3 regions of the Clostridium sp. 7_2_43FAA genome follow, and region 2 is predicted to be linked to each of the others. Evidence: a T-box and tRNA genes for the amino acid it is inferred to sense, from the RefSeq annotation. Region 2 holds a T-box; the other regions hold tRNA genes.
The links. A T-box is a leader RNA that pairs with one kind of tRNA and senses whether it is charged. The one in region 2 lies ahead of metG (methionine--tRNA ligase), so its partner is inferred to be a tRNA-Met.
Positions count from the first base shown of each region.

Region 1: it encodes a tRNA-Met, which carries the amino acid that the T-box ahead of metG (methionine--tRNA ligase) is inferred to sense. The anticodon was not compared.
Region 3: it encodes a tRNA-Met, which carries the amino acid that the T-box ahead of metG (methionine--tRNA ligase) is inferred to sense. The anticodon was not compared.

Region 1 is NZ_JH815222.1:2,511,063-2,522,425, reverse strand. It holds gene yqeB (selenium-dependent molybdenum cofactor biosynthesis protein YqeB) at 1-204, shown strand, start outside; gene CSBG_RS13325 (molybdopterin-binding protein) at 284-769, shown strand; gene CSBG_RS13320 (molybdopterin-binding protein) at 786-1,772, shown strand; gene yedF (sulfurtransferase-like selenium metabolism protein YedF) at 1,876-2,475, shown strand; gene CSBG_RS13310 (NUDIX hydrolase) at 2,722-3,282, opposite strand; gene CSBG_RS13305 (hydroxyethylthiazole kinase) at 3,471-4,316, shown strand; tRNA gene CSBG_RS13300 (tRNA-Met) at 4,366-4,441, opposite strand; gene rbsK (ribokinase) at 4,632-5,561, shown strand; gene rbsD (D-ribose pyranase) at 5,567-5,962, shown strand; gene CSBG_RS13285 (sugar ABC transporter ATP-binding protein) at 5,980-7,485, shown strand; gene CSBG_RS13280 (ribose ABC transporter permease) at 7,502-8,440, shown strand; gene rbsB (ribose ABC transporter substrate-binding protein RbsB) at 8,461-9,375, shown strand; gene CSBG_RS13270 (LacI family DNA-binding transcriptional regulator) at 9,449-10,447, shown strand; gene CSBG_RS13265 (transketolase) at 10,465-11,277, shown strand; gene CSBG_RS13260 (transketolase family protein) at 11,290-11,363, shown strand, end outside.
Region 2 is NZ_JH815223.1:171,724-183,086, reverse strand. It holds gene CSBG_RS17140 (Na/Pi cotransporter family protein) at 1-1,126, opposite strand, end outside; gene metG (methionine--tRNA ligase) at 1,463-3,091, opposite strand; gene metG (methionine--tRNA ligase) at 3,254-5,197, opposite strand; T-box leader at 5,270-5,507, opposite strand; gene CSBG_RS17125 (SdpI family protein) at 5,565-5,903, opposite strand; gene CSBG_RS17120 (aromatic acid exporter family protein) at 6,152-6,664, shown strand; gene CSBG_RS17115 (aromatic acid exporter family protein) at 6,704-7,195, shown strand; gene CSBG_RS17110 (aminopeptidase P family protein) at 7,285-9,051, opposite strand; gene CSBG_RS17105 (DUF5680 domain-containing protein) at 9,240-9,695, shown strand; gene CSBG_RS17100 (Na+/H+ antiporter NhaC family protein) at 9,833-11,363, opposite strand, start outside.
Region 3 is NZ_JH815222.1:903,874-915,236, reverse strand. It holds gene codB (cytosine permease) at 1-579, opposite strand, end outside; gene CSBG_RS05885 (hypothetical protein) at 874-1,659, opposite strand; tRNA gene CSBG_RS05880 (tRNA-Met) at 2,078-2,153, shown strand; gene fliB (flagellin lysine-N-methylase) at 2,582-3,802, opposite strand; gene CSBG_RS05870 (hypothetical protein) at 4,120-4,665, opposite strand; gene CSBG_RS05865 (ABC-F family ATP-binding cassette domain-containing protein) at 5,108-6,664, opposite strand; gene CSBG_RS05860 (DUF3867 domain-containing protein) at 6,823-7,383, opposite strand; gene CSBG_RS05855 (spermidine/putrescine ABC transporter substrate-binding protein) at 7,549-8,601, opposite strand; gene CSBG_RS05850 (hypothetical protein) at 8,794-9,042, opposite strand; gene CSBG_RS05845 (putative DNA modification/repair radical SAM protein) at 9,259-10,608, shown strand; gene CSBG_RS05840 (TIGR03915 family putative DNA repair protein) at 10,622-11,359, shown strand.

The DNA of each region.
Region 1 (11,363 bases), on a different contig from region 2:
CATAAAGTATTGGCGCCTATAGATGGGTTACTTCGAGGTCTTATAAAAGATGGCACAATGGTTCGAATAGGATTAAAAATAGGAGATATAGATCCAAGACTTAAAGAAATAGATAATTATACTACAATTTCAGATAAAGCTAGAAACATAGGAGGAGGTGTGCTAGAAGCTTTATTAATGATTAAATATAAAAAGGGTATATAAAACCTTTATTAATTATAATTGTGTATAAAAATAATTGCTAATTAAAGTATAAGAATTATACAAGGAAGGTATTGATTTAATGATAACAGCTGGAATAATAACTGTTAATGATAAAGGATATAAAGAAGAGGATGATTATAGAGGGAGAATAATAAAAAGATATTTAGAAAATAGAGGATATCAAATATTAAAATATAAGATTTTAAAAAGTAATCAAGTAGATTTAGAAAATGAAATGAAGTATATGAGTGATGAATTAAAAGTGAATTTAATACTGACAACGGGAGGAATTGCATGCCGTCCTACAGATATTGTTCCAGAGGCAACCAAAAATGTAATTATGAAAGAAGTAAGCGGTATTGCAGAAGGAATAAGATATTATAATTTGCAAAGGAGTAAAAATGTAATGCTATCAAGAGGGGTTTCTGGTATTAGAGGAGAGACATTAATAGTTAATTTACCTGAGAATCCTAAGTATTTAATTTCATCATTAGATTTTGCTTTAGAAACCATTGAATATGGAGTAGAAATGGTAATTAATAAAATAAAAGATTGTGTTATATGATAGAAGAGGTGAACATATGAAGGTTATAGATGTAAGAAAAGCTATAGGATGTACTTTATGTCATGATATTACTAAAATAGTTCCAGGAGAATTTAAGGGTGTAGCCTTTAAAAAGGGACATATAATTGAAGAAAAGGATATAGATGAGCTTTTATCAATAGGAAAAGATCATATTTATATATGGGATGAAGATGAAAATTTAGTTCATGAAAATGAGGCAGCAGAATTTCTTAAGGATATATGTGCAGGTAATGGATTAACTTTTTCAGAAGTTAAGGAAGGAAAAATTGAGTTTTTTGCTGCTATAGATGGCTTGCTTAAAATAGATTTAGATTTGCTAGTTGAACTAAACTCTATAGATGAAATTATTTTATCAACTATTAAAAATAATACAGTTGTCAAAAAGGGAGACAAAATTGCAGCAACTAAGGTTATTCCATTAGCAATTAAGAAAGAAAAGTTATTTGAAGCTCAAAGTGTCACAAGTAAAAAGATAATAAATGTTATTCCAATTAAACCAAAAAAAGTTGCAATAGTTACAACTGGAAATGAAGTTTATTATGGAAGAATAAAGGATGCATTTAAGGATGCTATAGAAAAAAGAGTATATCCATATGGTTGTGAGATTGTTGGACAAACAATAATAAAAGATAATTTAGAAGAAATAAAAGAAGCAATAAATTATTGGCTAGAAAATGGTGCAGAAATGATTCTTTGTACTGGAGGAATGTCAGTTGATGCTGATGACTTAACTCCTAAAGCAATAAGAGAAATTGGAGCAGAAATTGTTTCTTATGGAACGCCTATTTTTCCAGGTGCAATGTTTTTAATTTCTTATAAAGGGAATATACCAATATTAGGATTACCAGGAGGAGTAATCTTCTCTAAAGGTACTACTTTTGATGTAATATTACCAAGAGTTTTAGCTGGAGAAAAGTTAACTAAGAACGATATAGCAAGCTATAGCCATGGAGGTTTATGTATTATTAATGATTACATATAGGTAATAATAAGGATTTAAAATTTTAATAATATATAGTTTGAGCTATAATTAAAATATAATATAAAACAAAGTATAGTAGATTATAAAATAAAGAGGTGGCAGTATGAATATTATAGATTGTAAGGGGCTAGCATGTCCTATGCCTGTTATAAAAACAAAAAAATATTTTGATTTAGAAGATTCAAAGGAAACTTTAGTAATAGTAGATAATGAGGTTGCTAAAAACAATATATTAAGATTAGCTAAAGGGTTAAAGCTAAATAGTAGTTTTGAAGAAGAAAATGGATTATATACAATTCAATTATCAAAAGGTGAATTTACTAAAATAAATCAAGAAGTATATCAAGAAGAAATTGTTAATAAGACAGTTGCTCCAACCATATTAGTTTCATCAAATTTACTTGGTAATGGTGATGATAGATTAGGGGAAACTTTAATGAAAGTTTACATTAATACTTTGGCAGAAGCAGAAGTATTACCAGAAATTTTAATGTTTATAAATGGTGGAGTAAAGCTAACTTGCTCTGGATCAGACGTTTTAGATAGCTTAAATTCTATGAGAGAAAAGGGTGTAAACATAATAAGCTGTGGAGCATGCCTTGATTTCTATAACTTAAAGGAAGAACTTAAAGTTGGAGAAATAGGAAATATGTATCAAATTATAGACTTAATGAACAAAAGCAGAAATACTATAAAACTATAGAGAAATGAAAGAATGAAAAAATGAAAGAGTGAAAGAATTAAGGAAAAAATCCTCGAAGGATTTTTAAATAGAAAATGCGGTGCATTTATATTTTTTAGTTTTGCGTAGCAAAACAACCTTAATTCTTTTATTTTTTCATCTATACATTTCATATTTTAATAGTATAAAGTTATTAGGTTTGGTAAATTTTGTAAGACAGAAAGGGGATCACGTTTTGGTCATAACCCTATTATGTAGACAATCTATTTAATAGAATTGTTTAATTTTGTGATTGAATTTTTCGTAAAGTTTAATCATGTCTAGCTCTGTTGAATAAATTCCAACTTCATCTATTGGTATCCATTTAACACCGCTATTTTCATCCTCTTTTATAATAAGCTCATCATTTTCATCAGCTTCTAATAAATAAGCAATTGATAAATGTAAGTGTGAAGCTATTTCTTTACCTCTTTTTGTATGCGCAGGAACAGGTAAAACATCTAGTGAAAAAATCTTATTATCTAATGCTTTGATATTTTTAACACCTGTTTCTTCTTTAGCTTCTTTTATAGCTACATAAAGTAAATCTTCATCCCCATCAGCGTGTCCACCAGTCCAAGACCAAGAGTTATATATGTTATGATAAATCATAAGGACTTTAGTTTTATCTTTATTCACTATATAACCAGAACTAGTGATATGAGCAAGAGGGTTTTCCCTAGTTAAAAGATTATTAAAACTATCTATTGCATATAAAATTGCTTCTTTATCTGATTCTTCTTGCTTAGTATAAGGTGTATATCTTTTTATTTCTTCTATCCAACTCATAAATTTCTCCTTTGAATTACAAATTTTATTAATTTCAATTATATAACAAAATATGTGATTAAACTATTAATATATAGAAAAATAAATATGTAACATATGAAAATACAGTCGAATAAAATATATAGATGTAATATATATAATAGAAACATCATTATAATTTAAGTTCAGGATGTAAGAGAGGATACAAAATGCAAATTGGTATAAGGGCATTAGACGAGAGCTTGAGCTTGCAGAAAAAAAAGCACCCTCTTATACACTGTATCTCTAATTCAGTTTCAGCAAAGGATTTAGCACAAGGAATTTTATGCTATAATGGTAACCCTATAGTTGCTAATTCTACTGAAGAAGCACCAGATGTAACTTCTAAATGTGATTGTCTATTAATTAATTTAGAAGATTTAAATGGAGCAATAGTAGAGACAATGGAAAAATCAATTAGAGTAGCAAGACGAAAAGGTATTCCTATAGTTTTAGATATAACTGGAGTTAATTTTTCTTTTTTTAGAAAGGAAATAGCATTAAGATTCATAAATAGATACAATATAAATGTTGTTAAGGGAAAGTTAGAGGAATTTAAAGTATTAATCCAAAGTGATGATAAATTAAAGAGCAATGACTTTACTTTATCAAAGGTAAAAGAAAATATAGAGGTTAGAGTGAGCTTAAGAAGTTTTTCGAAAAGATATAACATCATAGTAGTTGTTCAATATGAGGATTATTATTTAACCGATGGCTTTAGTGAATTTTATTTAGAAGGTGATCAAGAGCGGTTTAATAATATACTTGGTATTGAAGTAATATTATGTGGATTAATTTCTGTAGGGGTTGCATCTGCAAGCAACAATGAGCAAATATTTAGAGCCGTCTTAGTTGCTATTATGACTATAGCAGTAAGTGAAAAAACAGCTGTACAAAAGAACTTAGAACCTGAAAAAAAAATATGGTTAAAAGAGTACTTATTAGATGAAATAGAGAATATAAATGCAGATAAGTTAAATAGATTAGCAAAAGTTGAGTATTCATTTGTAAGATAAAAAATGATTAGAAATAATGAAAAAGCTTTGGAAAAATCCAAAGCTTTTTTGGTTGCGGGAGCAGGACTTGAACCTACGACCTTCGGGTTATGAGCCCGACGAGCTGCCAACTGCTCCATCCCGCGATATTAAGTTACTAATTTTAATTAGCAAATTAAGTATATCATTATTATAACAGAAAGTAAAGGAGAATATGTGAAAATTTTTAGAATATTTTTTAAAAAACTACTTGAAAAACGTTTACAGATAGTTTATTATATAGTTAACCGATTTAGTAAACCGATTTACTAAAAATAATTGTTAGGAGAGAGATTTATGAATAAGATATGTGTACTTGGAAGCATGAATATGGATTTAGTTTTAAAGGTTAAGGATATACCACAAGTAGGAGAAACTATTTTATCAAAATCTTTTGAAAAGATATCAGGTGGAAAGGGAGCAAATCAAGCAGTAGCTGCTAAGAGAAGTGGCTCAGAAGTAACAATGATATCTAAGATAGGTAAAGATGATAATGGCTTAATACTTAAAAATAAATTAAAAGAAGATAATATAGATGTAAGTTTTATATATGAAGATGAAAAAGAAGCAACTGGAATGGCAATTATAATGGTAAATGAAAATGGAAATAATTCAATAATAGTTGTTCCAGGATCAAATATGACAATAAATGAAGGAGAAATTGATAAATCAGAAAAGGCATTAAAAGAAAGTGATATATTGATATCTCAATTTGAAACACCAGAAGAAATTACTTTAAAAGCATTTAAAAAAGCTAAGGAGTTTGGAAAAGTAACAATATTAAATCCTGCACCAGCTAAAAAAATAGATGAAGAGCTTTTAAAGGTAACAGATATTATAGTTCCAAATGAAACAGAAGCAGAAGTTTTAACTGGTATAAAAGTAGAAAATTTAGAAGATGCAAAAAAAGCAGCAGAAGTTTTCTTAAATAAAGGAGTTAAATTTGTAATTATAACTTTAGGATCAAGAGGAGCAGCAGTAATAGGAGAAGATTTTAGTGAAGTAGTTCCTGCATTTAAAGTAAATGCAATTGATACAACAGCTGCTGGAGATAGCTTTATAGGAGGATTAAGTTCAAAATTAGATGTTAAAAGCCTTAATAAAGAAAATCTTATAAAAGCAGTGACATTTGGAAATAAGGTTTCATCAATAGCAGTTCAAAGAAAAGGAGCACAACCTTCAATACCATATTTAAAAGAAGTGGAAGAGGTTTATGGAGAGGAGTAATACAAATGAGAAAAACATCATTATTAAATAGTAATTTAAGTTCGGTAATATCAAAAATGGGACACACAGATATGTTAGCAATAGGAGATTGTGGATTACCAATCCCGAGTGTAACTGAAAGAATAGATTTAGCATTAATAAACGGAATACCAACATTTATACAAACTTTAAAAGCAACATTAGAAGAACTACAAATAGAAGAAGTAATATTAGCTAAGGAAACAGAAGATATAAGTCCAAAGCTTTTTGAAGAAATAAAAGATATTATAGGCGATGTGAAGATAACATTTGTATCTCATGAAGAGCTAAAAAGAAGCTTAAAGGAATGCATGGCAGTAGTTAGAACAGGTGAACAAACACCTTATGCAAATATAATTTTAAAATCAGGAGTTGTATTTTAGTTAAGGAGGGTATTTATATGAGTAAAAGAATACCAATGCTAAGAATGGAGGGGGTATCTAAGATATTCCCAGGGGTTAAGGCCCTAGATAATGTTGATATAACAGCTTATGGAGGAGAAGTTACAGCTTTAATGGGCGAAAATGGAGCTGGTAAGTCTACACTAATGAAGATATTAAGTGGAGTTTATCAAAAGGATGAAGGTAAGGTATTTATAGATGGAGTAGAGGCACATATAAAAGGAATAAAATCAGCAGAAGAATATGGAGTTACTATTATCCATCAAGAAATGAGCGTTTTAAATAATTTAACAGTTGCAGAAAATATATTTTTAGGAAATGAAAAATTTCATAAGTTTACAGGAAAAATAAATAAAAAGGAACTTGTGGAAAGAAGTAAATTATTCTTGGATCAAATAGGTGCAAATATAAATCCTAATACTCTTGTTTCTAGCCTTAATGTTGGAGAAAAACAAATGGTAGAAATAGCAAAGGCTTTAACTAAGAATGCAAGAGTAATAATAATGGATGAGCCAACTACAGCTTTAACAGAAGTAGAAACTAAGAATTTATTTAAGGTAATAGATAGTTTAAAGAAAAAAGGTATTGCAATAATTTATATATCCCATAGGATGGAAGAAATATTTGCTATATGTGATAGAGTTGAAGTTCTTAGGGATGGAAAATATGCAGGAAATGCCTTAATAAAAGATATTGATAATGATAAATTAATTTCAATGATGGTTGGAAGAAAAATAGAAGATCAATTCCCTTACAGAGAGGTAAAGAGTGGAAAAGACATTTTAGAAGTTATGAATCTTAACGCAAATGTTGGAATAAAGGATATAAGCTTCAATGTAAAAGAGGGAGAAATCTTAGGAATAGCTGGTCTTATGGGGTCAGGAAGAACAGAAGTTGCAAAAACAATATTTGGAGAATATAAGAAGACTTCAGGATCTATAAAAATAAAAGGAAAAGAAGTTAATATAAAGAATATTCAAGAAGCAATAGATAATGGAATTTGTTATCTATCAGAGGATAGAAAAAAAGAAGGATGTGTTTTAAGTTTATCTGTAGCTGAAAATATGATTTTATCTAATTTAAAAAAATATGAAAGTAAAATGATGTCTATAGATAAAAATAAAGCAATAAAAGATGTTGATTATTATATAGATAAAATTAAGATAAAAACACCAAATAGAGATCAATTAATAAAAAATTTAAGTGGAGGTAATCAACAAAAGGTTATACTTGCAAAATGGCTTATGCTATCTCCAGAAGTACTAATAATAGATGAACCTACAAGGGGGATAGATGTAGGAGCAAAGAAGGAAATATACGAATTACTAAATGAACTTAAAGCATCTGGAAAGGCAATAATAATGATATCTTCAGATTTACCAGAAGTTTTAGGAATAAGCGATAGAATAATTGTTATGAGTGAAGGAAGAATATCAGGAGAATTAAAAAGAGAAGAAGCTTCACAAGAAAGCATAATGAAATTAGCTGTTGGAATGAATAAATAGTTGGGAGGATACAATTATGAATATTAATATAAAAGAAACTGCATCTAAATATAAATCTCTTATAGGGCTAGTGTTACTATGTGCGATAATTACATTTGTTACACCATCATTTTTATCACTATCAAATATTACTAATGTTTTTACACAAGTTTCAGTTAATGCAATAATTGCAGTAGGTATGACTTTTGTTATCTTAACTGGTGGAATAGACTTATCAGTTGGTTCAACTTTAGCAATTAGTGGAGCATTATCAGCATCAATTATTAAATCAACAGGAAGTGTTACATTAGCAATAATAGTTGCAGCATTAGTTGGTATAGCAATTGGTTTAGTAAATGGACTTTTAATATCAAAAGGTAAGTTACAAGCATTTATAGCAACACTTGCAACAATGACAATATTTAGAGGTGCTACTTTAGTATTTACAAATGGAACTCCAATTTCTAAGTTACCAGAAAAATTTGTTAATATAGGTAATGGGAAAATAGGATTTATGCCAATTCCAGTTATAATCACTGTAATCGTTTCTATAATAGCAATTTATGTTTTATCACAAACAAGATTTGGTAGATATCTTTATGCACTAGGTGGAAATGAAGATTCAGCTAGACTATCAGGTATAAATACAGATAAAATTAAGACTTTAGTGTATGTAGTTTCAGGTTTTGCATCATCAATAGCAGGGGTAATTATAACTAGTAGAATAGCATCAGCTTCACCAAATGCAGGAACAAGTTTTGAATTAGATGCAATAGCAGCAGTTGTTATTGGAGGTACATCACTAGCAGGTGGAGAAGGTAAAATAACAGGAACATTAATAGGTGCTCTTATTATAGGAGTATTAAACAACGGATTAAACTTAATGAACGTATCACCATTTTATCAATCAATAGTAAAAGGATTAGTTATCTTAATAGCAGTATTATTAGATAAAAAGAGCAGAAAGAAAGCATAATTGAAATAGGAGGAGATAACATGAAAGGTATAAAAAAGATATTAGCATTTTCTCTAGTAGCCATAATTTCAATGAGTTTCTTTATTGGATGCTCAAATAGAAAGAGTGACAAAAAAGTTGGAATAGTTTTATCTACTTTAAATAATCCTTTCTTTGTCAGTATGAAAGAAGGAGCAGAAAAAGAAGCAGAAAAGCTAGGATTTGAATTAATAGTATTAGATTCACAAAATGACCCAGCTAAGGAAAGATCTAATGTAGAAGATTTAATACAACTTGGTGTAGTAGCTTTATTAATAAATCCAACAGATAGTGATGCTGTTGTTAAATCAGTAGAAGTTGCAAATGAAGCAAATATACCAGTAATTACTTTAGATAGACAATCAAATGGAGGAGAAGTTACAAGTCATATAGCTTCAGATAATATAAAGGGTGGAGCTATGGCAGCAGAATTTGTTTTAGAAAAGCTTGGAACTGAAGCAAATATAAATGTAGTTGAACTTCAAGGTATTCCAGGAGCATCAGCAACTAGAGATAGAGGAGCAGGTTTTCATAGTATCTTAGATGATAAAACAAATGTTAAGTTTGTTTCAAGTCAAGCAGCAGATTTTGATAGACAAAAGGGTTTATCAGTAATGGAAAATATACTACAAGGAAACTCAGATGTTCAAGTAGTATTTGCTCATAATGATGAAATGGCTCTTGGAGCAGCTAAGGCTATTGGAACAAGTAATGTTAAGGCAATGGTTATTGGTTTTGATGGAAACGAAGATGCCTTAGATGCAGTTGAAAAAGGAGAAATGATTGCAACTGTTGCACAACAACCAGATTTAATTGGTGCATTAGGAGTTGAATTAGCATTGAAAATATATAATGGGGAAGCTGTAGATAAAGAAATAGCAGCTGATCTAAAAATTGTTAGTAATCAAAATTATTAGTAAATTTGTCAAATAAATATTAGTAAATTATGATATAATCTTATATGTAAGACTGCAATAAGGAGTGGAATTTATGAGCAAGGTAACTCTTCTAGATATCGCAAAATATGCAAATGTATCTAGGACCACAGCATCGATGGTATTAAATAATAAAGATATAAATGTATCAGAAGAAACAAGAAATAGAGTTTTAGAAGCAGCAAAAGAACTTAACTATATACCCAATTCATTAGCAAGAAGTTTAAGTACGAAAAAAAGTTATACCATAGGTTTTGTTATTCCAGATATAGAAAATCCATTCTTTGCAGAGATGGCAAAAGCTATTGAAATAGAAGCAGAAAAACATGGATATAGTATAATCTTATGTAATACATTCAATAGTAGTAGAAAAGAAGAAGAGTATATAAGATTATTAATAAGCAAACTAGTTGACGGAGTAATAATCGTAGCAAGTGGTAAGAAAAGTAATTCTATAAATATGCTAAAATCTAATGAAGTACCATTTGTTGTTGTTGATAGGCACATTGATGAAGAAGAAAATGTAAATGGTGTCTTTTGTGATAACGAAGAGGGAATAAAAATAGGTTTGGATTATTTAATAGGAAAAGGATATAAGAATATAGCTTTTGTAGGAGCAACTCAAAATGAAGTAAGCTCAAATTCAAGACTTAGATACTTTGAAAAAATATCTAATGAGTATAATATTTTTAATGAACTTTTATTAGAAGAGGATGAAATTTCATTACAAGGGGGAATAAATGCAACTGAAAGACTCATGACGAAAAATAATAATATTGATGTAATATTTTATAGTAGTGATATTATGGCTATTGGTGGAATCAAGTGCCTCATTAGAAAAGGTTTAAAAGTACCAGAAGACATAGGAATATTAGGTTATGATAATATAGGAATATGTTCTTATATAGAGCCAGAACTAACTACAATTGCACAACCCATTTATAATATGGGAAAGGAAGCCTTTAATTTATTAATGGATGTTGCAAGTAATAATAGTAAAGAAAATATTATTAATTTAAAACCGTATTTAGTAGAAAGAAAAACAGTAAAATAGATTAGGTGGTGTAAAATATGAATAAAGAAAATTTAATTTCTATTTCTAAGAATGTTAGAAAAAATATAATAGAAATGCTTTGTGAATCAAAATCTGGACATCCAGGTGGATCATTATCTTGTGCAGATATAGTAACATATTTATATTATGAAAAGATGAATATAGATGTAAATAATCCTAAGTGGGAGCAAAGAGATAGATTTGTATTGAGTAAAGGACATGCAGCTCCAGCACTTTATTCAGTATTAGCTGAAAAAGGATTTTTCCCTAAGGAAGAATTAAAAACTTTAAGAAAAACGGGTGGATTACTTCAAGGACATCCAGATTCTAAACATGTTCCAGGAGTTGATGTTTCAACAGGATCACTTGGACAAGGAATATCTAATGCTGTAGGAATGGCTTTAGGATTAAAAGCTCAAAATAATAATGCTAGAGTTTATGCAGTATTAGGAGATGGAGAACTTCAAGAAGGTTTAGTTTGGGAAGCTTCAATGGCAGCTGCTCATTATAAATTAGACAACTTAGTTGCAATAGTTGATTTTAATGGATTACAAATAGATGGTAAAAACGAAGAAGTTATGGGAATTAGTCCTTTAGATGAAAAGTTTAGAGGTTTTGGATTTAACGTAATTGAATGTGATGGACATGACTATGAAGAATTAGATAAAGCTTTTAAAAATGCAGAAGAAACAAAAGGCAAGCCAACTGTAATAATAGCTAAAACAGTAAAGGGTAAGGGCGTTAGCTTTATGGAAAACCAAGCAGGATGGCATGGACAAGCACCTAACAAAGAACAAACAGAACAAGCTATTACTGAAATCATGAAGTAGGAGGTATTTATAATGGGTAAGGCAACAAGAGAATCATATGGAATGGCTCTAGTAGAATTAGGAAAAGAAAATGAAAAAGTTGTAGT
Region 2 (11,363 bases):
TTTCATTTTTATATACCTTTTCAGCTGATTCAGTACTATTTTCAGTAAATGCCTTCATAGCTAACTCTAAGTTTTCTTTTGCTTTAGTAGCCATTCTTATTGTTTCTTTAAGTACTTGTCCATTTGCTACTATAGGAGTTTCTAATAAATTCTTATCTAAATATATAGCTCCTTCTTTTTCTATTTCAGTATCACCTGGAAGAATCTTGTTAACTATTTTAACTAAATATGCTGATAACGGTAATAATAATACAGTAACTGTAATATTAAATATAGTATGAGCATTAGCAACTTGTCTTGCTACACTTGTTGGATCAGTTGATTCTACTAATCTTATAAATGGATTTATAAATGGTAAGAAAATTAATGCTCCTATTGAATTAAATAGTAAGTGTATCAATGCAGCTTTCTTTGCAGTTCTATTTGCTCCTAATGACGCTAATATTGCTGTTACGCAAGTTCCTATATTACAACCTAATATTACAGGAAATGCTAAACGCATATCTATTGCACCAGTTGTTGCAAGAGCAACCAAAATACCAGTTGTCGCTGATGAGCTTTGTACAACAGCTGTCATACCAAGACCAGCTATTAAGCCTAAAATACTATTATCTGCAACTACCATTACAAATTCTTTAAACCAACTCGCCTCCGCTATTGGTTTCATGGCATCTGACATTACGCCCATCCCCATAAATAAAATACCAAATCCTAAAGCTATACTTGCTATATCTCTAACTCTTTTCTTCTTGGCTATAAGCATTATTATAGCACCTGCGCCTATAAATAATGGTGCAATTGCATCTAAATCAAAAGATACCATTTGAGCTGTAATAGTTGTACCTATATTAGCTCCCATTATTACTCCTGTTGCTTGAAATAAGTTCATTAATCCTGCATTTACAAAGCTTACAACCATAACCGTTGTTGCACTTGAGCTCTGTATTATTGCAGTAACCAATGCACCCACTAAAACTCCTATGTACTTATTGCTCGTTAACTTTTCTAGTATTGATTTTAGGCCTTCACCTGCAGCATTTTCTAGACCATCTCCCATAAGCTTCATGCCATATAAGAATAAACCTAGTCCACCTATTAAACCTGTTAAAATAGCAAACTTGTCCATAAATTATTCTCCTTATAATTTAAATAATTTCAATTGTTAATATAAAGTTAATATTTTGTTAACAAAATTACTATACAACTAATAGATAAAATTGTAAATATTAAATAGTATGTAAAGTTATCCTTATTTTTAAATTTATCTATTTATTATAAGAAGATCTTTATAAAGCATTCATAGTTTATTTATTTTTTTGTCACACTATTGTCATATTATTAATGTATTATAATAACTGTAAAGTAGTTAAAGCATTATTATTTACCCCTAAAACCATCTAATGGTCCCTAGATTAAATTATTCCCCAAAGTGATTTAATCTAGGGTTTTTCCATTTAAATCATTAATTTCTTTCTTCCTTTAACCTCTTAACTTCTTCAAAGGCTCTTTTCTTATCAAGCTTTTTAAATAATATTTCTAATGATAAAACTTCTTCACTCTTCTTTTCTATATAGCTCCATATGGGCTCTTCTAAATCTAAAGAGTTTCTTATCTTCTTGCAAGTATCTGGCATAAATGGTTCTAATAAGTTAGATAAATTTGCAATTACTTGAACGCACTCATAAATCTTATTTTTAATTTCCTTATTACTCTTTTGTAATTTTATCTTTAATAATTCATCTTCAAGATATTTATTCATTTTTTTGACATAAGACATAATATCTAAAATTGCATTTTTAAACTTACCTTCTTCTATATTATCTCCTACATCAAAATATAGATTTAATATTTCATTTTTAAAATCATTTGATATAATTCCATTAGGTATCTTAGAATCATAATTTTTATTTATAAAATCAATTGTTTTATTAATAAAATTACTTAATGAATTAACTAAATCCCTATTTACTACATTTATAAAATCTCTCCAAGTAAAATCAGTATCCTTTACTTCTGGAGAATTCAGCGCTAAATAATATCTAAACTCATCAACATCATAATTATCAACTATATAGTCACCCCATATAGCCCAATTTTTAACTGACGAGAAATTTTTCCCTTCTAACTTCATATATTCGCTTGATATAACTCTCAAATTAGGATTCTTTATTCCAATACCTGCTAATATAGCTGGAAATATTACAGTATGGAATGGTATATTATCTTTACCATGAACAAAATAAACTCTTGAGTCTTCCCCCTGCCAATATTCTTTCCAATCTTCGTTTCTTTCTTCTAAACACTTCATACTAGCTGTTAAATATCCCATTACCGCTTCAATCCAAACAAATATTTTTTTATCATCATATCCTTCTAAAGGAACATCTACTCCCCAATTAAAATCTCTTGTCACAGCCCTGTCTCTTAATCCTTCATCTAAATATCTCTTTACTATTTTTTGAGCATTTTCTCTCCAACCCTTTTGCCTAATTAAAAGTCTTCTAACATCATTTTCAAAACTTGAAAGTGAAAAAAATAAATGTTTTGTTTCTTTTAATATTGTTTCATTACCACAAAGCTTACATCTTTTATCTAAAAGTTCCTCTGAATCTATTATCTCCAAGCAGCTTTCACATTGGTCACCTGAGACTATTTCCCCGCAATGTGGACATTTTCCTTCTATATACCTATCAGATAAAAATTCATGGCAATTTTCACAATATGTTTGTTCTATTTCCTTTTCATATATATACCCATTATTATATAATTCAAGGATAAATTTCTTAACCTTTTCTTCATGATAATCAGAGTGAGTCTTCTCAAAAACATCAAAGGAAAATCCTAGACTATCAAAACATCTCTTAAACTCATCATGATATTTAATAGTTGCCTCTAATGGAGTTATTCCCTCTTCTTTTGCTTTCATAGTTACTGGCGTACCATGACAATCTGTTCCTGATAAAAATACAACTTCATCTCCCATAAGTCTATGATACCTAGCAATTATATCTCCTGGGAGCAATACTGCTATTCTTCCTAAATGTAATGGTCCATTTGCATATGGCCATGCGTTTCCTACTATTATATTCATAAAAAACCCCCTTATAAAAATTAGAAAAGTGAATGAGTGAAAAAGTGAAAGATTAAGGAGAAAACTCAGCTAAAAGCTGAGTTTTTATATAAACTTTTAATAATTCAATTGTAATTGAATTATATCCTTAACTTTTTAACTTTTCATTATTTCACTTCTTAACTATCTTACTACGCTTCCTGTTGGTAGTTCTCCTGGATTTACTACTTTTAATAAGCTATCATCATCTGTTGATGCTGCTAATATCATACCTTGTGATAATTCGCCTCTTAATGTTACAGGTTTTAAATTAGCTACTAATACCACATATTTTCCAACTAAGTCTTCTGGTTTGTAGTATTGTGCTATTCCTGAAACTACCTGTCTTTCTTCTCCATTTAAATCTACTTTTAGTTTTAATAACTTTTTAGCTTTCTTTATAGGCTCACATTCTAATACTTTTACTACTCTTAAGTCTATTTTCTCGAAGTCTTCTATAGTTATTTCTTCTTTAATTGGAGTTATTTCTCTCTTTTCTTCCTTTTTATTAGCTGCTAATTGTGCTTCTCTTAATGCTTCTAACTCTGCTATTTTTTTATCTACGTCTATTCTTGGGAATAAAGCTTCACCTTTTTGAACCTTAGTTCCAACTATTGTTCCATTAAAATCATTTAATGATTCAAATGTAATATTGCTTGCATTTATTTGCTCATTAATTTTCTTACTTGTATCTGGTAAGAATGCAGATAATAAAACTGATGAGAATCTTAAGCTTTCTATTAAGTTATATAAAACTGTTCCAAGTCTTTCTTTCTTATCTTCGTCCTTAGCTAATATCCAAGGAGTTGTTTCATCTATATACTTGTTTGCTCTACCTATTAATTCAAATATATTTTCTAATGCTTCTGGAATTCTTAAGTCATCTATAGCCTTATTAACTTTCTTTGGAGTTTCTAATGCTAAGCTTATTAATTCATCATCTATAGCTTCTTTTATATTATTGTTTGGGATTACTCCATCAAAATATTTTTCAATCATAGCTACAGTTCTTGATAATAAGTTTCCCAAGTCATTACATAAGTCTGAATTTATCTTCTTTATAAATATCTCATTATTAAATAATCCATCTGATCCAAACGGTATTTCTCTTAATAGATAATATCTAACTGCATCAACACCAAAGTTTTCAACTAATGTTACTGGATCAACTACATTACCTTTAGATTTAGACATCTTTCCCCCATCAACAAGTAACCATCCATGACCGAATACTTGCTTTGGCAATGGTAAATCTAATGCCATTAACATAATTGGCCAATAAATAGTATGGAATCTTAAAATATCCTTACCAATTAAATGTACATCAGCAGGCCAATATTTATCGTATAAATCTTTGTTATCACTACCATATCCTAAAGCAGTTATATAGTTTGAAAGTGCATCTATCCAAACATATACAACATGGTTTTCATCAAATGTTACAGGAACTCCCCAGTTAAAGCTAGTTCTTGAAACACAAAGATCTTGTAATCCTGGCTTTAAGAAATTATTAACCATTTCATTTTTTCTTGATTCTGGTTGTATAAAATCTGGATGAGTTTCAATATACTCCATTAACTTATCAGCATAATTACTCATCTTAAAGAAGTAAGCTTCTTCCTTTGATTTTTCTACTGGTCTACCACAATCAGGACAATTTCCATTAACTAATTGAGTTTCTGTCCAGAAAGATTCACATGGAGTACAATATAAACCTTCATATGATGATTTATAAATATCTCCCTTGTCATATAATTTTTTAAATATATCTTGAACAGCTTTTATATGATAATCATCAGTTGTTCTGATAAACTTATCATAGCTAATATTCATCATCTTCCATAAATCTTTTATTCCTGATACTATTTCGTCTACGTGCTCTTTTGGTGTTATTCCCTTTTCTTCTGCTATCCTTTGTATCTTTTGACCATGTTCATCTGTTCCAGTCAAAAACATTACATCATATCCAGTTAATCTCTTATATCTTGCAAGAGCATCTGCTGCTACAGTTGTATAAGTGTTTCCAATATGAAGTTTAGTTGATGGATAATAAATTGGTGTAGTTATATAATATGTCTTTTTACACATACCATTTCTCCTCCCTAACATTGTTATCTTCTTTATAATAAAAAAATCTCTATATAGGTATATTAAGACCTATATAGAGACGTATTATACGTGTTACCACTCTAATTCATACTTATTTCACAATAAATATCTCACTAGGTGAATTTAATCACCCTGCAATATAACGGTTGCTCCCGTATTCCTCTAACTGAATAGCTCAAGAAATATGCTCCAAGGCCATCTTCATAAAGATTCTTGCCGCTAGCTTTCACCTTACCTAGCTCTCTTTAGGACATTCTTTCTTTACTACTCTTCTTTTCATCGCACTTTTCATTTATTATTATGATATTCTATATTAAAAATACTGTCAATTATTTTTAGTATATGATTATTTATCAAACTTTTTCTTTATTAACTTATCAATCATTAATCTTGATAATAAAACCATAAATAAACTAAACAGCAATATAAATGTAAAAGTATTTTCACCAATTATAAATAATACTATAGCATTAATTATAAATAATCCCGTTCCTACAGATCCATAAATTTTACCTGCTAATTTATTTGAATACTCCCATGAATATTTATCATTTAATGAATACTTATGTTTATATCCTATTTTTGTATCTGGATATTTAGTTGAACTAGTTTCATATAGTCCTCCGAAGATAAACATACCTATCGGAATTATTTCTACTATCAATAAGTAAACCCAAAAACTCATATAATCAATCCTTATTAAACATATTTGTAATATTTATATTTTATAATAACAATAACTATATCTGCAATATATATTTATAATATGTAGTTACTATTTATTTTCACTTAGTAACTACGTATTATAAATATAATTGCTAATCTAGTAGTACTTAAATTTTTATATAGACTTATAACCTTAAGTTACTTTTATATGCTAATCTTATATAACTTATATGCTATAATATTATAAAAAAGATTGGAGTTGATGCTGTGGAAAACTTTGAATTACCTCATATAGGCTCTAGAAATATTAAAACAGCCCTTTCTGTTTTAATTTGCCTTATATTTTGGCCAAATTCTCTTTTTGCTGCAATAGCAGCTGTGATCTGTGTTCAAGACACAGTAGAAAACTCAGTTAAAATTGGCCTTAATAGATTGATAGGAACTTTACTTGGTGGTATATTAGGCGTTATATTACTTTTTACAATAAATAAATTAAACTTAACATCATTTTCAACAATAATAACTGCTATTGGAGTGTCTTTAATAATTTATATTTGTAATTTAATTAAAAAACCTGCTGCATGTTCTATTGCTTCTATAGTATTAATTGGTATACTTATTTCTCAAAGTTATGATAACCCATTAATATATTCTATTAGAAGAACTGTAGAAACAGCATTTGGAATAATAGTTGCTATAATTATTAACAAATATGTTCATCCACCCAAAAATAAAAAGCAAAAAACAAATGAAAAATTAGAAAATACAAATAATAAATAAAAATAAATTTACTTACAAAAGATTAAGGGAGAAAATAATATGAATCTTACAATTCCTAAGGTTGGACTTAGGACTATAAAAACCGCCGTTTCAGTATTTCTATGCTTATTACTATTTCCTAACGAGCCATTCTTTGCATGTTTAACTGCTGTTATCTGTGTTCAAGATACAGTTGCAAGTTCAGTTAAAATGGCTATAAATAGAGGGCTTGGGACAATAGTCGGAGCAATTATAGGATTATTATTTTTAATTATTTGCAGATATTTTAAATTTAATATCCACTCTATAGCTCTAAGTAAAATATTAATTTATATAGCTATATCTATAGGTATAATAGTAGTTATCTATTCTTGTAACTTACTAAAAAAGCCTGGTGCAATTAATGTGTCTTGTATTGCATTTCTTGGCGTAACTACTATTCATGCTTTTACAGACCCATTCTATTATGCAACTAATAGAATAATAGAAACTCTTTTTGGAATTTTAATAGCTTTACTTGTTAATAAATTTATTTTACCACCTAAAGAGTAACTTATTAGTAATGTAAATGGACATATTAAGTTTACCTATCCTTTCCTTCAAGATAGGCTTAGATAAACTTAACTATGTCCATTTAGCAACTATATTTCTCTTGTTTGAACCTTTAAAAATTCTATTTCTTCATCATTCAAATAAGGACTTAACTTTTCAAATACAATCTTATGATAGTTATTTAACCAATCTCTTTCTTCATTTGTAAGCATTTCTACAACTACTCCATTTAAGTCTATTGGACAATATGATATTGTCTTGAATTTATAAAACTCCCCAAACTCTTCCGAATTTATGTCTTTTACAACTAAAAGAGTATTTTCTATTCTTATACCATGCTTTCCTTCCTTATATACACCTGGCTCATTAGTTATTATCATCCCTGGCTTTAATACTGTTAAATTTCCCTCTGGTCTTATTCCTTGTGGTCCTTCATGAACATTTAGGAAATATCCAACACCATGACCAGTTCCACATTTATAATCTATTCCATAATTCCATAAAGGCCTTCTAGCTAATATATCTAAATTAACTCCTGTAGTACCATTTAAGAATTTTGCTGTTGATAAAGCTATGTGCCCCTTTAATACAAGAGTAAAATCTTGCTTTTCCTCTTCAGTAATATTACCCAAAATAAAAGTCCTTGTTATATCCGTTGTTCCATCAAGATATTGTCCACCAGAATCTACAAGAAACATGCCTTCTTGTTTTATCTCATAGTCAGTTGCTTCTGTTGCTGAATAATGCATCATGGCTGCATGTTCTTTATATCCTGCTATAGTTCCAAAACTATCTCCCTTATAATTTTCACCCTTAGATCTAAATTCAGTTAACTTTTTACTTGCTGATATTTCAGTTATTTTTTCTTTTCCTAGATTATCTTTTAACCACTTTATAAATTTAACCATAGCAACGCCATCTCTAACCTGAGATTTTTCTGTATTTGCTATTTCAACTTCATTTTTTATAGCTTTTAATTTTGTAGTAATATTCATCTCATTTATTACTTTTACATCACTACTCAAACATGAGTATATCTTAGCATTTAATTTATTTGGATCTATTATAGTTCTATCCTCTATTAATTTTACATGTTCTTCTATTTCATCATATTCATATATTTCAAAGCCTTCATTTTTTAACTTTTCTTTTGTATTATCATCTATCTTAGCATTATTTATATATAAATTTGCATAATTTTCATTGATAAGAACATAAGAAAGTGCAACTGGATTAAATTTAACATCATTTCCTCTTATATTACAAAGCCATGCTATATCATCTAAAGAAGATATTATATAATTTTTAGCATCTTTTTCTTTCATATGTTTTCTAACTTCTTGTAATTTCTCAGAAGCATATTTGCCAGAATAAACTTCCCCATGTAAAAAGATTTTACTTTTAGGTAATTCAGGCCTTGCTTCCCAAATATTCTTTAATAAATCATTATCCATATTAATGCTAAAATTATTTTCTTTAGATATATCTAAAAATCCCTTGTATTGATTAACTGAAAATAATCTTCCATCAAATCCTAAAGTTTTTTTAGATTTAATATTTTTCTTTATCCACTCTTCAATAGTTGGATATCCTGGCGTTCTCATTTTCATAAGTGAAATTCCACTTCCATTAAGCTCTCTTTCAGCCTGAATAAAATATCTACCATCAGTCCATAAAAATGCCTCTTTTAAACCAACCAAAAGTACTCCTGCTGATCCTGTAAAACCTGATATAAATTCTCTTCCCTTAAAATGCTCCGCAACATATTCACTTTGATGTGAATCGCTACTTGGAATGATATAATAATCTATGTTCTCTTTTTCCATAGCTTCTCTGAATTTTTCTAAATTATTCATATTTGCCCCCTTAATAAACTTAAGATCTGTTAAGTTATATATTTTTATAAATAATATTATAGCCATATATTTCATGATAATCTATATATTCATTTAATTCTAAATATATTGTATTTTCTGAAAACTTATTGATTTAATTAAATTTTTTTTATATAATCTATGTATTGCATAAAAAGGGGGAGACTTATATGGGAAATGTATCTAAATTTAAAGACTTTTTAGTAGAAGCTAAGAGAAATACTTATGCTTCAAAAGCTAAGAAAGAAGAATCTTCTAGACCAAACTCAAAAGACTACGCTTATAAAAAATATAATTATTATTACCTTGATAGTCATGTTGGAGATAAGGAGTTCATAGGCGAGGAATTAGTTTGGCACAACGAAAAGGTCTGCTGGGGTATGAATTACAAGGGACAAGTTCTTGTTAATGAAACACCTTCTGGGTTTAATAAGTTTTTAAGAAGCGCTTTAAAAAACGTATCAGAAGATTCTCCATTCAGAGGTCCAAAATATTTTAAAAATGAAGACTTTATTTATGAATGTACTTGGGATGGAGATTTATCTTCATTTAATGGAGTTGAATCAATATCTTATAATGGAAATGAAATATTTAAGCTTTATTTTCATGGTGGAAGTCTTAAATAAATATTTTTAAATTAAAATGAAGCTCTACAAGCAGATATCTTGTAGAGCTTCATTTATTATATATTTAATAATATCCACTTTGCCTATATCTTAACTACGTCCTAGTTCATTAATCTTCTAAATCAATTTATAATTTTCTATTTTGCTTCTTCAACCTTTTTACCTAGTATTTGTACTCCTAAGAACACTGCTATTATAGATATTGGAAGCACTATATACCATTGCAATCCAAAACCTGCTGGTATATATCCAAATAAAATTGTTATAGCTGCTATAAATAAAGCATACCACATTTGAGTATTTACGTGAGCTATATGATTACATCCTGCCCCCATTGATGAAAGAATTGTAGTGTCTGATATCGGTGAGCAATGATCACCAAAGATAGCTCCAGTTAATACTGCACTTGTACTAACAATTACATAACTCATGTCTGGGTTCATCGAATATGCTAATGGTATTGCAAGCGGCATCAATATTCCCATAGTTCCATATGCAGTTCCTGTTGCAAATGAAATAATAGCACCTAGTATAAATATAAGGCTTGGAAGTAAGAAGTTAGGTAATGATCCTGAAAGTAATGAAACTAAATATTTTGCTGTTCCTAGATCTTTTATTACAGAACTTAGTGACCAAGCTAGTAATAATATTACACCTGTTATTAATAAAGGTTTCATACCATCTATCCATGTATCTATTGCTTCTGAAACTGTAAATATTTTTTTAGCTACTCCCATTATTATTGACACTATACTTGCTACTAATGCTGATTGGAACAAAGCAACTGATGCATCTGATGCACTAAAAGCTTCTTGTATTGCTTTAAATGATAATGGTGAATTAGTCATTATTCCTTGAAGGGCAACGTCCTCTCCCCCCATTATTGCGGAATAACCACTAAAATAGAAACAAAGTAATGCAGTTATAACTAGCACACCTATTGGAATTATCGCATTCCATATACTTAGCTTTATCCCTTCCTTTGGTTCAAGCTCATCATGATCCATATTAGAATCTGATGCAACTTCCTCTTCTTCAAAACTTAAGCCTCTTCTTCTTGCTTCTACTTCTGCCCTATACATAGGACCAAATTCCTTTAATAATATTGAAGTAATAAATACAAAAACTAATATTAGTATATTATAGAATCTATAAGGTATTGTTTGTAAAAATACTCCAAAAGCATCAACCTCTTGACCTATTCCATTAATAAAAGCATCATTTATTAAGCCAACTTCTAATCCTATCCATGTAGATACAATAGCTAATCCAGCAATCGGAGCTGCTGTTGCATCTATAATAAATGCTAATCTTTCTCTTGATATCTTCATTTTATCTGCTACAGGCTTCATAATAGGACCTACTATTAATGAATTAGCATAATCATCAAAAAACACAGCTAATCCTAATAAAAGAGTAACAACTTGAGTACTTTTTGCAGTCTTAGCCTTTCTTGCTAGGGCTTCCGCAACTGCCTTAGCTCCTCCCATTTTAGCAACTAAATGTATAACTCCACCTATAACTAATACTTGAAGAATTATACCAGCATTCCACGGATCAGCTAATGAGTTTAAGATCCTGGATACAAAATCTAAAAATGACTGTACGATAGCACTTAAAAATGAATTATCTACTAGCTGTACTAAGAAAGTTCCTGATAATGTTCCA
Region 3 (11,363 bases), on a different contig from region 2:
CATTAATCCTTGAACTCCACCTGCTGAATTCGCGGCCATTACTGCTGAAGTACTACCTAATATAGCTATTGCTGGTACTGCTATTGCACTTAAAATAGTTAGGGATTTCATTCCAAAGTAAGCTGTTGCTGTCATTAATATTCCTGTGATCCCAACTAATAAGTATAAATTTACATTAAATCTATTTGCAACTGGTATTGCAAACATTGCTATTCCAACGCCAAACCAACCTATTTGTGTAATACTAGTTATAAAAGATGCTAAATATGATCCTTTTTCACCAAAAGAATACCTAGCTAGCAAGTGCATTGAAAGTCCTGTATCTGCTCCTATATATGCCAATAATCCTGTATAACATGCAAGTATTAAATTTCCTATAAGTACTGCTATAAAAAAATCTTTCAATGGTAAGCCTGTCCCTAAATTTCCACCTGTAAGCATACTTGCTGAAAAGAATGTAAATCCAAGCATAACCACAAACATTGAAAAGAATCCTTTTTTATCTTTTTTGTGCACATGATCTAACTCATAATCATGATTTTCATTAATAACTTCTTCTAATACTATCTTTTGTTCCATTTGTATCCCCCTAAATTTTTATTTAAGGAAAACCAGTACTTATATTTAATAAAAAACGACCTCTCTATTATTTAGAAAGGTCGTTAACACTTAAAATTAGATATATAAATCAAATCTATATTATCTAATTTATCTCTGCCGTATTATATCCGACCTTATTAGTCTCTCTGGACTAAATTTAAAGGACTAGTTTTCTTGAAACAATTATATATTGATTCTTTTAAATATGTCAACATATTTCTTATGGTAATAAATACATTTTCAAATTAAATTTATACTAAATTAAACTTTATATTAAAAAACAAAATCTTTTAATTTATCATTTATTTTACCTAATATTGATGGAATTATCTTTAATATACTTGGTAAAAATAAAGAAGCTACAAATGCCACAGCACATAATGCAAATATCTCATAATACATAGGTTGTCCTATATAAACTTGATACCCATGTATAGATGCAACTGCTATCGCTCCTATTATTATGATTTTAGTTGCAATCCAAGAAATTAAATTTATTACCTTACATAAAAATATTATTATGGATAATATAGCTATTACAGGCAATGCTATTATTTTTATCAATATTTGAATTACTTTAGTTACTGTATATGCTTCGCCTTTTTGCCTATTTACAACTTTTTTAGCATTATCTCTTTTAGTGTTTTCTTTATTACTTTCATTATTTCTATCTTTTGAAGGTTTCTTTTTATCACTTTTTTGCTTCTTCACTGATGAATTATTAGGAGATGATCTTTTACTTTTCTTCTTAGTTTCTTCTTTTTCATCATCATAGTGAAAATTATTATAATCATCCCAACTGTCTCTCTTAAAATTACTTTGAGAAATATCATTTAGACTGTTTTTATCATAATCATTAACTAGATTTTCTTTATATTTATTTTTTTCTCTTTCCAGCTTTATTTCCTCATAAGCTTTATCAAATACCTTTATAAAAGCTTTTGCTCTTCTTTCATCCCTAATTTCTTCTTTTAATTTATTTACTTTATTTTCATATGCTATTTTTATTTCTTCCATTGATGCATTTTCATCTACACCTAAAATCTTATATTGTTCCATATCTCTTCTCCATACTATATATAAACTATATCTACATCTTTTATTTAACATTTATTATAACAATATTTATAAATGAATAAAAAGGTAATTTTGTCCTATTTAAACTTTCAATTTTAGGACTACCTATCCATATAACTCATTTACTCTAGCTTAATAATAAATTTCCTTTTGAAGTATCAGTATTATCAAATTCTAATAAAATTATTTAAGCTATACCTTCTCTACATAATACCATTCTTAGATATATTAAACCTTAAATTAATATTTTCTTATTCCTTAGCATTTGATATTATCTGGAATGCTAAGCCACCTCTTATCATCATATGCCACAATATGATGTTATCTTCCTTTGACATTAAGTTTTATTAAGCATATACTAATAACATAAGTTAGCCAAGCAAATATATAAACTTAATATCGCGGGATGGAGCAGTTGGTAGCTCGTTGGGCTCATAACCCAAAGGTCGTAGGTTCAAGTCCTGCTCCCGCAACCAAAATCTTACTCTTACTGTAAGATTTTTTTGTTGTATAAAATATAGATGTAGTAACTTAGAAAATAAAGTAATCAAATAAGTATTGAAAAAAAGCCTAGTTATGAAACACTAGGCTTTTCTTATTTATTATATATCAAATTTTTTATAAACATCTTATTTTTTATTATTTAATAGTTCTATTATGTAATCTACCCGTTTATGTTTCATAATTTGCTCACAAATAAATAAAGCTGTAACTTCTACACCATAGATTTAGCAATTAATATTAGTTTGATTCAAAAAACAATCTTAACCAAGTAACTTAGTCTATTAATCTTATTTGAGGTACGTTCATTCCATAAAACCCCAATTAAATTATAACTTTAAACTATAAAATCACTATTTTATTAAACTCAAATTCAATTAAAAAAGTACTACCGATTATTTTATTATAAAAGTATTTTAGCAAATTCCATATTATCAAATTCATTTTCTTTTATATACTCTAATGAATCAATTAAATAGCTTTTATGATGTTCTATAGTTTTAGAGAAGGCTTGGATAAATTCAACCATGCTTTCTTTAGACTCCTGTTTATTGTATATATATTTCCCAACCAAATAAAACCTAATAAATGAGTATCTTGTTAAAAGCATAATATATCCATCAAATAATGATTCAGATTCAGAAAATGGAAAAATATTATTATATATGAAATTTACTAAATAATTTTCAAAAATATAGCTATTATTATTAATGAAATTTTCATTATAATCTTCAAATGTTTTTATGTATACTTCTGAATATTCACTTATTTCAGCATTTTCATCAAACTTAAATCCAGATATAATTTGCTTTGTATATTCTTTAAAAGAAAAGCTATCCACATTTTTAGATACATTTAAAAACTCTAACATTTTTTTAAAAAAATCAATTTGAATAAGATAATTTAATTTATTTTCTTCATAATTATCATTAACTAAATTTATATCATATTTTTTGATAAATTTAGATACATTACTATGATTATCTTTAATCTCGCCCTCTAATGCATATATAAAATCACCTAATATATAAAGCCTTTTACTTAAATTTAATTTTCTGTTTTGTATTATTTTAATACTAAGATCCCTAATTTCTTTAAAATACTTTATTGGTGACTTATTATATTTTTTAGATTTAGTATCAATCTCACTTGATACTATATGTTTACCTAAGTTTTCTTCACTTTCTTTAAACTTAATTCCCTCTTCCTTTAATAAAATAATTCTTGCAGCTTCAGGACAGGCTACATCAAGGGATATTTCATAATAACCATCTATTTTATTAATTATTCTAGGAAAAGATGTACAAACATTTGAAAGATATTCTTCTCCAATTTTAGAATAAATAATACAATAATTTTCTTCATCTAGAAAAGAACACCTTTTATCAGCTTTTAACTTTACTTTTCCATAATCTACATCACAACTTGTACAAAAATCATTGTTATGAACATTTTTTTGAAACATTCTTTTCATTTCTTTATTTTGAATTTTATAATATTGTTTAAAAGTAACCTTATCTATATCTATATCCCAACCAATACAACAGCTATCTTCGCAGTTTCCACCTATACACTTAAATTCTTTAAAATATCTCGGGTATCTCATTTTTATATTTTTTTCCATAGTATAACTTCCTTTTCAAATAAATCACTTAAATTTTCCTATTATACATTTATTTTACTATAGAATTTTAAATTTGTCAGATATACCCTATTTTCTAGATATATTAACAATATTATTCCTCTAAAACCAATGTATTGTCCCATTAAAAATATATTCCATATCTTCTAAAGTAAGAAATAATTTTTGTATCCTTTTTATAATTTTACACTATTATATAACTATTAAATTTTGCTACTAGGTAAATAAATGAGCAAGGATAACTTAGAGTACAAACATACTATGTTCTAGGTTATTTGCCTACTAGGATTGTTTAAGAACTAAAATATAGGTATCAGATAAGTACTTCTATTATCATAACTTACTAGGATACAACGACTACCACTTCTAAGTCTATAATAATCCCCCATATCTATACTCATACTTTTAATAAATAAATCGGTATCATACACGGAAACACTAGCATAGTATTTGGTACTCTTACGATTTCTATATTCACTCCATACTTCCTCAACAACACCATAACAACATTTATAATCTTCATCAAAAGGATTAAAGTTCTCAACCTTTTTCATTCTGAATGGAAACTGGATTACAAAATTAAAAATTAACCACAATAGAAATAAAGATATAACTGGCAACATAACAAAATCAATACTTGAATTAAAAGTTATTGTAGAATAAATTGCATGAGGAAAAAACTTTAGAAAAATAGGCAATAGTAGAACTAGTCCTATAAACAACATAACATATAAATCCTTCTTAGCTTTCTCTTTATGCCTTTGAACTAAAGAACAATGTCTAGCATCTATAACATGATTACTAGGTATCTCTTTAGGTTTAATTATTTTCTTATCATGAATCAAAATAATCACCTCCCAAAGTAATTTGCTAGGCAAAGAAGACTAGGGTTATCTAAACAACTTACTAGTCTTCTTTAATAACAAACTGATTTAGATTAAATTACATATCCTCAACATAAATACTAGGCATACAGATGTTAATGAAAAGATGGTCATAACATTTGTATGCTTTAAAGAGAACTTAAATTAATAAATTCCAAATAATAATCTAGTTGTACAGTCAACAAGTTTGTAAATACTCACTATAAACTTATACTCTTTTATTTTATCATAGTCAACACGATAATCAAAAAAAAAACCGCAGAACAAATAGACAAAAACCAGAAGTCAATAAACTAAAGCTTATTTTAATTTCGAAATCATTTACAAAGATAAGAATACAAATGACTTAAATACCTAAAACTAGTATCTAAGCCATTTGTATTAATTATCTATTAGGTTGTAATTAAATTATCTTAAGTGTCCAATCCTCACAATTCCATATCTCAGTTACAACATCTCTATAAAACTCAGGTTCATGTGATACAAGTAAAATTGAGCCTTTATATTCTTTTAGTGCCCTTTTTAATTCATCTTTTGCATCTACATCTAAGTGGTTTGTAGGCTCGTCAAGGATTAATATATTAGTTTCTGTATTTAATATTTTACATAATCTAACCTTTGCAGCTTCTCCACCTGATAATACCATTATCTTTGATTCTAATTGTTTTGTTGTTAAACCACACTTAGCAAGAGCAGCTCTTATTTCATATTGTGTTTTACTTGGGAACTCTTGCCACACTTCTTCTATACATGTGTTTGTATTTCCACTTCTATCTTCTTGTTCAAAGTAACCTATATGTTGATAATCACCTAAGTGAACTTCTCCACTTAAAGGTTGAACTTTTCCAAGCAAGCTTTTTAATAATGTAGATTTACCAAGTCCATTTGCTCCTACTAAAGCTATTTTTTGTCCTCTTTCCATATAAAGATTTAATGGCTTTGTAAGAGATGAATCGTAACCTATTACTAAATCTTTAGTTTCAAATATAATTTTTCCTGATGTTCTTGCTACTTTAAAGTTGAATTCTGGTTTTGGTTTTTCTTTTGAAAGTTCTATTACTTCCATTTTATCAAGTTTCTTTTGTCTTGATTTAGCCATATTAGCAGTAGCAACATTTGCTTTATTTCTTGCAACGAAATCTTCTAGTCTAGCTATTTCTTTTTGTTGCTTTTCATATGCTGCTTCTAATCTCTTTTTATTTTCATCATATAGTCTCTTAAACTCATAATAGTCACCAACATATCTTGTTAATTTTCTTTCTTCAACATGATAAATTAAGTTAACTACTGAATTTAAAAATGGTATATCATGAGAAATTAGTATAAAAGCATTTTCATAGTTATTTAAATATCTCTTTAACCATTCTATATGCTCTTCATCTAGATAGTTTGTAGGCTCATCTAAAAGTAATATATCTGGATTTTGAAGTAATAATTTTCCAAGTAAGATTTTTGTTCTTTGTCCACCTGATAAATCATCAACATCTTTATCTAAACCTAAATCTAAAAGTCCAAGACCTTTTGCTACTTCCTCTACTTTTGCATCTATTATGTAAAATCCATTATGATCTAGTAAATCTTGAATTACTGCTGTTCTTTCAAGCATCTTTTCTAGTTCTTCTGGAGTACAGTCTCCCATTTTTTCATAAAGAGAATTCATTTCTGTTTCTAAATCAAATAAGTATTTAAATGCATCTCTTAGAGCATCTCTTATGCTTTGTCCTTTCACTAAAGCTGCATGTTGATCCATATATCCAACTCTAACGTTATTTGACCAAATAACCTTTCCTTCATCAGGCATAAGTTTATCTGTAACTATATTCATAAATGTTGATTTTCCTTCACCATTAGCTCCAATTAAACCAACGTGCTCCCCCTTTAATAATCTAAAGGATACATCTTCAAAAATAGCTCTATCTCCAAAGCCATGACTCATATCTTTAACTGTTAAAACGCTCATTAATTATCCTCCTGGTTATTAAGTCTATTTTAAAATTAATAATTTTTACTTATTCATTTTCAATTAATATATTGCACAAAAATAAGGTATGATCATAATCACACCTTATTTATTATAAACTATAATTCTACAAAATAAATAGATTTTTTTTAACAATTTTAGTATTCATAATCTTTTACGTCTTCGCAAATAGAAATTTTTAATGTATTATCATCAATAACCTTTTTATAAGAGCATAAAAAATCATTTAATTCTAAATCATTTAGATCAATTTTACCTGAACTTTTTAAAATAACATTTTCTCCTTCTGTTAATATTCCTACATTATTTTTATCATTTTTTATAAAATAATTATTAACAGTTGTTACTTTAATCCTATCCTTATATTTTTCTTGAAAACTCATTGTTTTTCTTACTTTTTCAATATCTCCTGAACCTGGAATCATATTGTTAAGTCCTAGTGACTTTATTTGTTCTTCTATAGCTGAAGCATCAAATCCATATCTCTCCATTAACTTAGTTTGCATTTTTAGAAACTTATCTTGTGATATATTATTTTCTTCCATATACTCCATCATATTTTTTGTGAAGTCTGACATATTTAATTTTCCAGAAGACATATCATAATATAATGAATATATATATGATTCAAATTTATCTATATCTTTATCATTCACTTTATTTTTTAGCTCATTAAAATCTATAATTTTATCCATAATATACTCAACTCCTATAACTTTAATGGATGTTACTAATATTATACTATTACTATAAACTTTATTCCATTGACTTAATACAATATTAATATTTTTTTAAGAACACTTTTTTAATTTTACATTTTTATTGCTATAATTAAATTTAATTTGTAGAATACAAAAATCTAATTAATTTGCAGCTTTAACTGCACTCCAAACATCTTCATATAGTCTTAACTTTTCTTGTGGTAAATATTTATAAACTTCGCACTTTTCCATAATTTCTTTAGGCATATATGCACCTTCATTATTTTTAACTTCTTCTGGTTGTTCTTCCATAGCTAATTTATTTGGAGTAGTATATCCTATTTCTTCAGCTATTTTATATGCGTTATCTTTGCCACTTACAAAGTTTATAAATTTTTCGGCAGTTTCCTTATCATTTGCATTTGCTGGAATTGCCCATGAATCTAGCCAGTAATTTGCTCCTTCTTTTGGAATTACATATTCTAAATTTTCATTTTCATCAGCTAAAGTTAAACCTTCTCCTGACCATATCATTGCAATTGAAGCTTCTCCTGAAGTCATTAAATCTTTAACTTCATCAGCACCATATTTTAATACTAACGGCTTTTGTTCTATTAATAAATTTTTAGCTTCCTCAAGTTCTTTCTCATTTGTTGTGTTTAATGAATAACCAAGCTTTTTAAGAGCCATTCCTATAGCATCTCTTTGAGCATCTAAAACAAATATTTGTTTTTTATATTTTTCATTCCACATTATGTCCCAGCTATCTACTTTTTCACTAACTAAATCTTTATTATATATTATTCCAATTGTTCCATTCATATATGGCACTGTATAATCATTATTAAGATCATAAGGTTGTCCCATATCACTTTCATTCATTTCCTTTAAGTTTTGAATATTTTCTTTATCAATTTTTTGAAGTAATCCTTCTTGTATCATTCTGTCAGCCATGTAATCTGCTACTAAAACAGCATCCCAGTTTGTTTTTCCTGAAGCTACTTCTATATACATTGTTTCCATATCATCAAAAGTCTTATAATTAACTTTTACGTTATATTTTTCTTCAAATTCTTCTATTATACCTTCTGCTATATTTTCTCCGTAATTTAATACATTTATAGTTTTTCTATTACTTTTTTGACATCCTGCAAATAAAGCAAAAACAAAAATCATACTGCATATTAATGCAGAAATTTTTATAGATTTTCTCATTTATATTTCTTCCTTTCATTTTAAATAATTACTATTTTGCAATAATAATTATAAATGTAATTTTAGTAATTGCAAGTTAAAAATATCCAAGTAGTAATGTATACTATATTACAATCATATTAATACTCTTATTTTTATATTTTAACAAAAAAGTATTAACTACTAAGGTGCAGCTAATACTTTTAGGGAGAACTATATTTCAATTAATTTTGCCGTTACTCCATGTAATTCATTTAATTCTTCTTTTAATTTATTTATTTCTTCTTTTTCATCATGAATTAAATTTAATATTATAATACCTGAGTTTGCACAAGAAGTTTTACTTGCCTCATGTAATCCTAATCTAGTTTGAATTATACATCCATACTTTGTTAATATTTCTTGAACTGTTGGTGCAATAGATACTCTAGGTTCTATTTTTATTGCCATAATAGTAAACATATTGATCCCTCCGTTAACTTTATCATTTTCTATATTATCCCATTTCATCTTTACTTATTCATAAACCATTAAATTATATATGTTGTTATAGGGCTTTAACATTTAACTTAAAAATATAATTACTTTTTGGTATTTAAATAAATTTTTATTACATATTGAAATAAGAACATTTGTTCGGTATAATGTTTTTAAATACTTTTAAGAAGGGTGATATTTATGAATATAGATGAAAAGCTTAATATTCTTTCTGCAGCTGCAAAATACGATGTATCTTGCTCTTCTTCTGGTTCAAAAAGAAAAAATTTAAATAATGGTATAGGCAATGCTGAAAATAGTGGAATTTGCCATAGCTTTACTGCTGATGGAAGATGTATTTCTCTTTTAAAAATACTTTTAACTAATTACTGTATATATAATTGTAAGTATTGTGTAAATGCATCTACAAAGGACGTTCCTAGAGCTATGTTTACTCCTGATGAAATTGTATCCCTTACGATTAACTTTTATAAGAGAAATTATATTGAGGGATTATTTTTAAGTTCAGCAATATTTAAAACTCCAAATTACACAATGGAATTATTATTAAATGTTGTAAAAAAATTAAGAATTGAAGAAAAATTTAATGGATATATTCATTTAAAAGCTATTCCTGGTGCTGATGAAGCCTTAATAAAAGAAGCTGGAAAATATGCAGATAGAATGAGTGTTAATATAGAACTTCCATCCGCATCAAGTTTAAAGTTACTTGCTCCTCAAAAAAACAAAGAAAATATATTATCTCCTATGAGTACTATAAAAAATTCTATACTAGAAAATAAAGATTTAAAGAAAAATATAAAATCAACACCACTTTTTGTTCCAGGTGGTCAAAGTACTCAACTTATAGTTGGTGCAACTCCTGAAAGTGATTATAAGATATTAAACTTATCTGAAAATTTATATAATCGTTTTAACTTAAAAAGAGTTTATTATTCTGCTTATGTTCCAGTAATAAAAAATGATAAAGTACTTCCTAATATTATCCATCCTCCATTAGTTAGAGAACATAGATTGTATCAAGCAGATTGGTTATTACGATTTTATGGCTTTAAGGCTAAAGAACTTTTAAAAGATGAAAATGATAGCTTTGATTTAAATTTTGACCCTAAGACTTCTTGGGCATTATCTAATATAGAGAATTTTCCTATAGAAATAAATAAAGCTTCCTATGACACTCTTCTTAGAATCCCTGGAATAGGAGTTCGTTCTGCAAGAAGGATATTAATTACAAGAAAAGTTCACTCCTTAACATTTGAAGATTTAAAAAAGCTTGGCATAGTGCTAAAAAGAGCAAAGTATTTTATCACTTGCAAAGGTAAGTACTATGGAGATGTTTCTTTTGATGAAGAAAAAATAAGAACAAGGTTACTTTATATGAATAGACCAAAATTAGAAAATGAAAATTCAGAGCAACTTAATTTCTTTGATAATATTTATCCTAAAACATCAAATGGAATTTTATTACCCGAACCAAAGAAAATAATTATGCCTACAGATAAAGTAACTTCTATAACTGGAGAATTCTAAAGGTGGTGATTTTTTGTTAAAAATAATATATGAAGATTCCTTTGAAGGATTCTTAACTGCAATTTATTATAGTTTTTATTGTAAAAACCAAATAGCATCAATCTCTACAAAAGACGAATTAGAAATTAATCTCTTTTCGGAAACTGAATACATAAATGCAGATTTAAATAAATATTCTAAAGTCAAAAACGCTATCGTCTCTAAAATTGATCCTTTAGCATTAAATAAAATTTATAAATTATATTTATCTAATTACAAAAACAAGGGTCTTTTATGCTTTAAATACTTGAAAATTGCATTTAAACTTGGAAGTGATGTTCATAAGTATTTACATTTAGATGCAGTACGAAAACTTGATTTGATTGATAGACGCGTCTCTTTAGAAGGTCATAGGTTTACTGGATTTGTCCGTTTTATTTCTGTAAACGATAATTTTTTATATTCTTCTATTGAACCTGATAATAACATTTTAGAAATTATTTCTCCACATTTTCAAGAACGCTTTAGTAATGAATATTGGATAATACATGACATAAAAAGAAATATTGCTTCAGTTTATAATAAGACTTGCTGGGAAATAAAAGAAATGGATATAGAAATTTATAACGATCTTAAAAACTACAATGATAATTTCCAAGATCTTTGGAAAGGCTACTTTAAATCTACCACAATAAACGAACGAATTAATCCCAAATTACAAAAAAGAATGATGCCAAAACGCTATTGGAACAACCTTACCGAAATAGAGTGAAGAG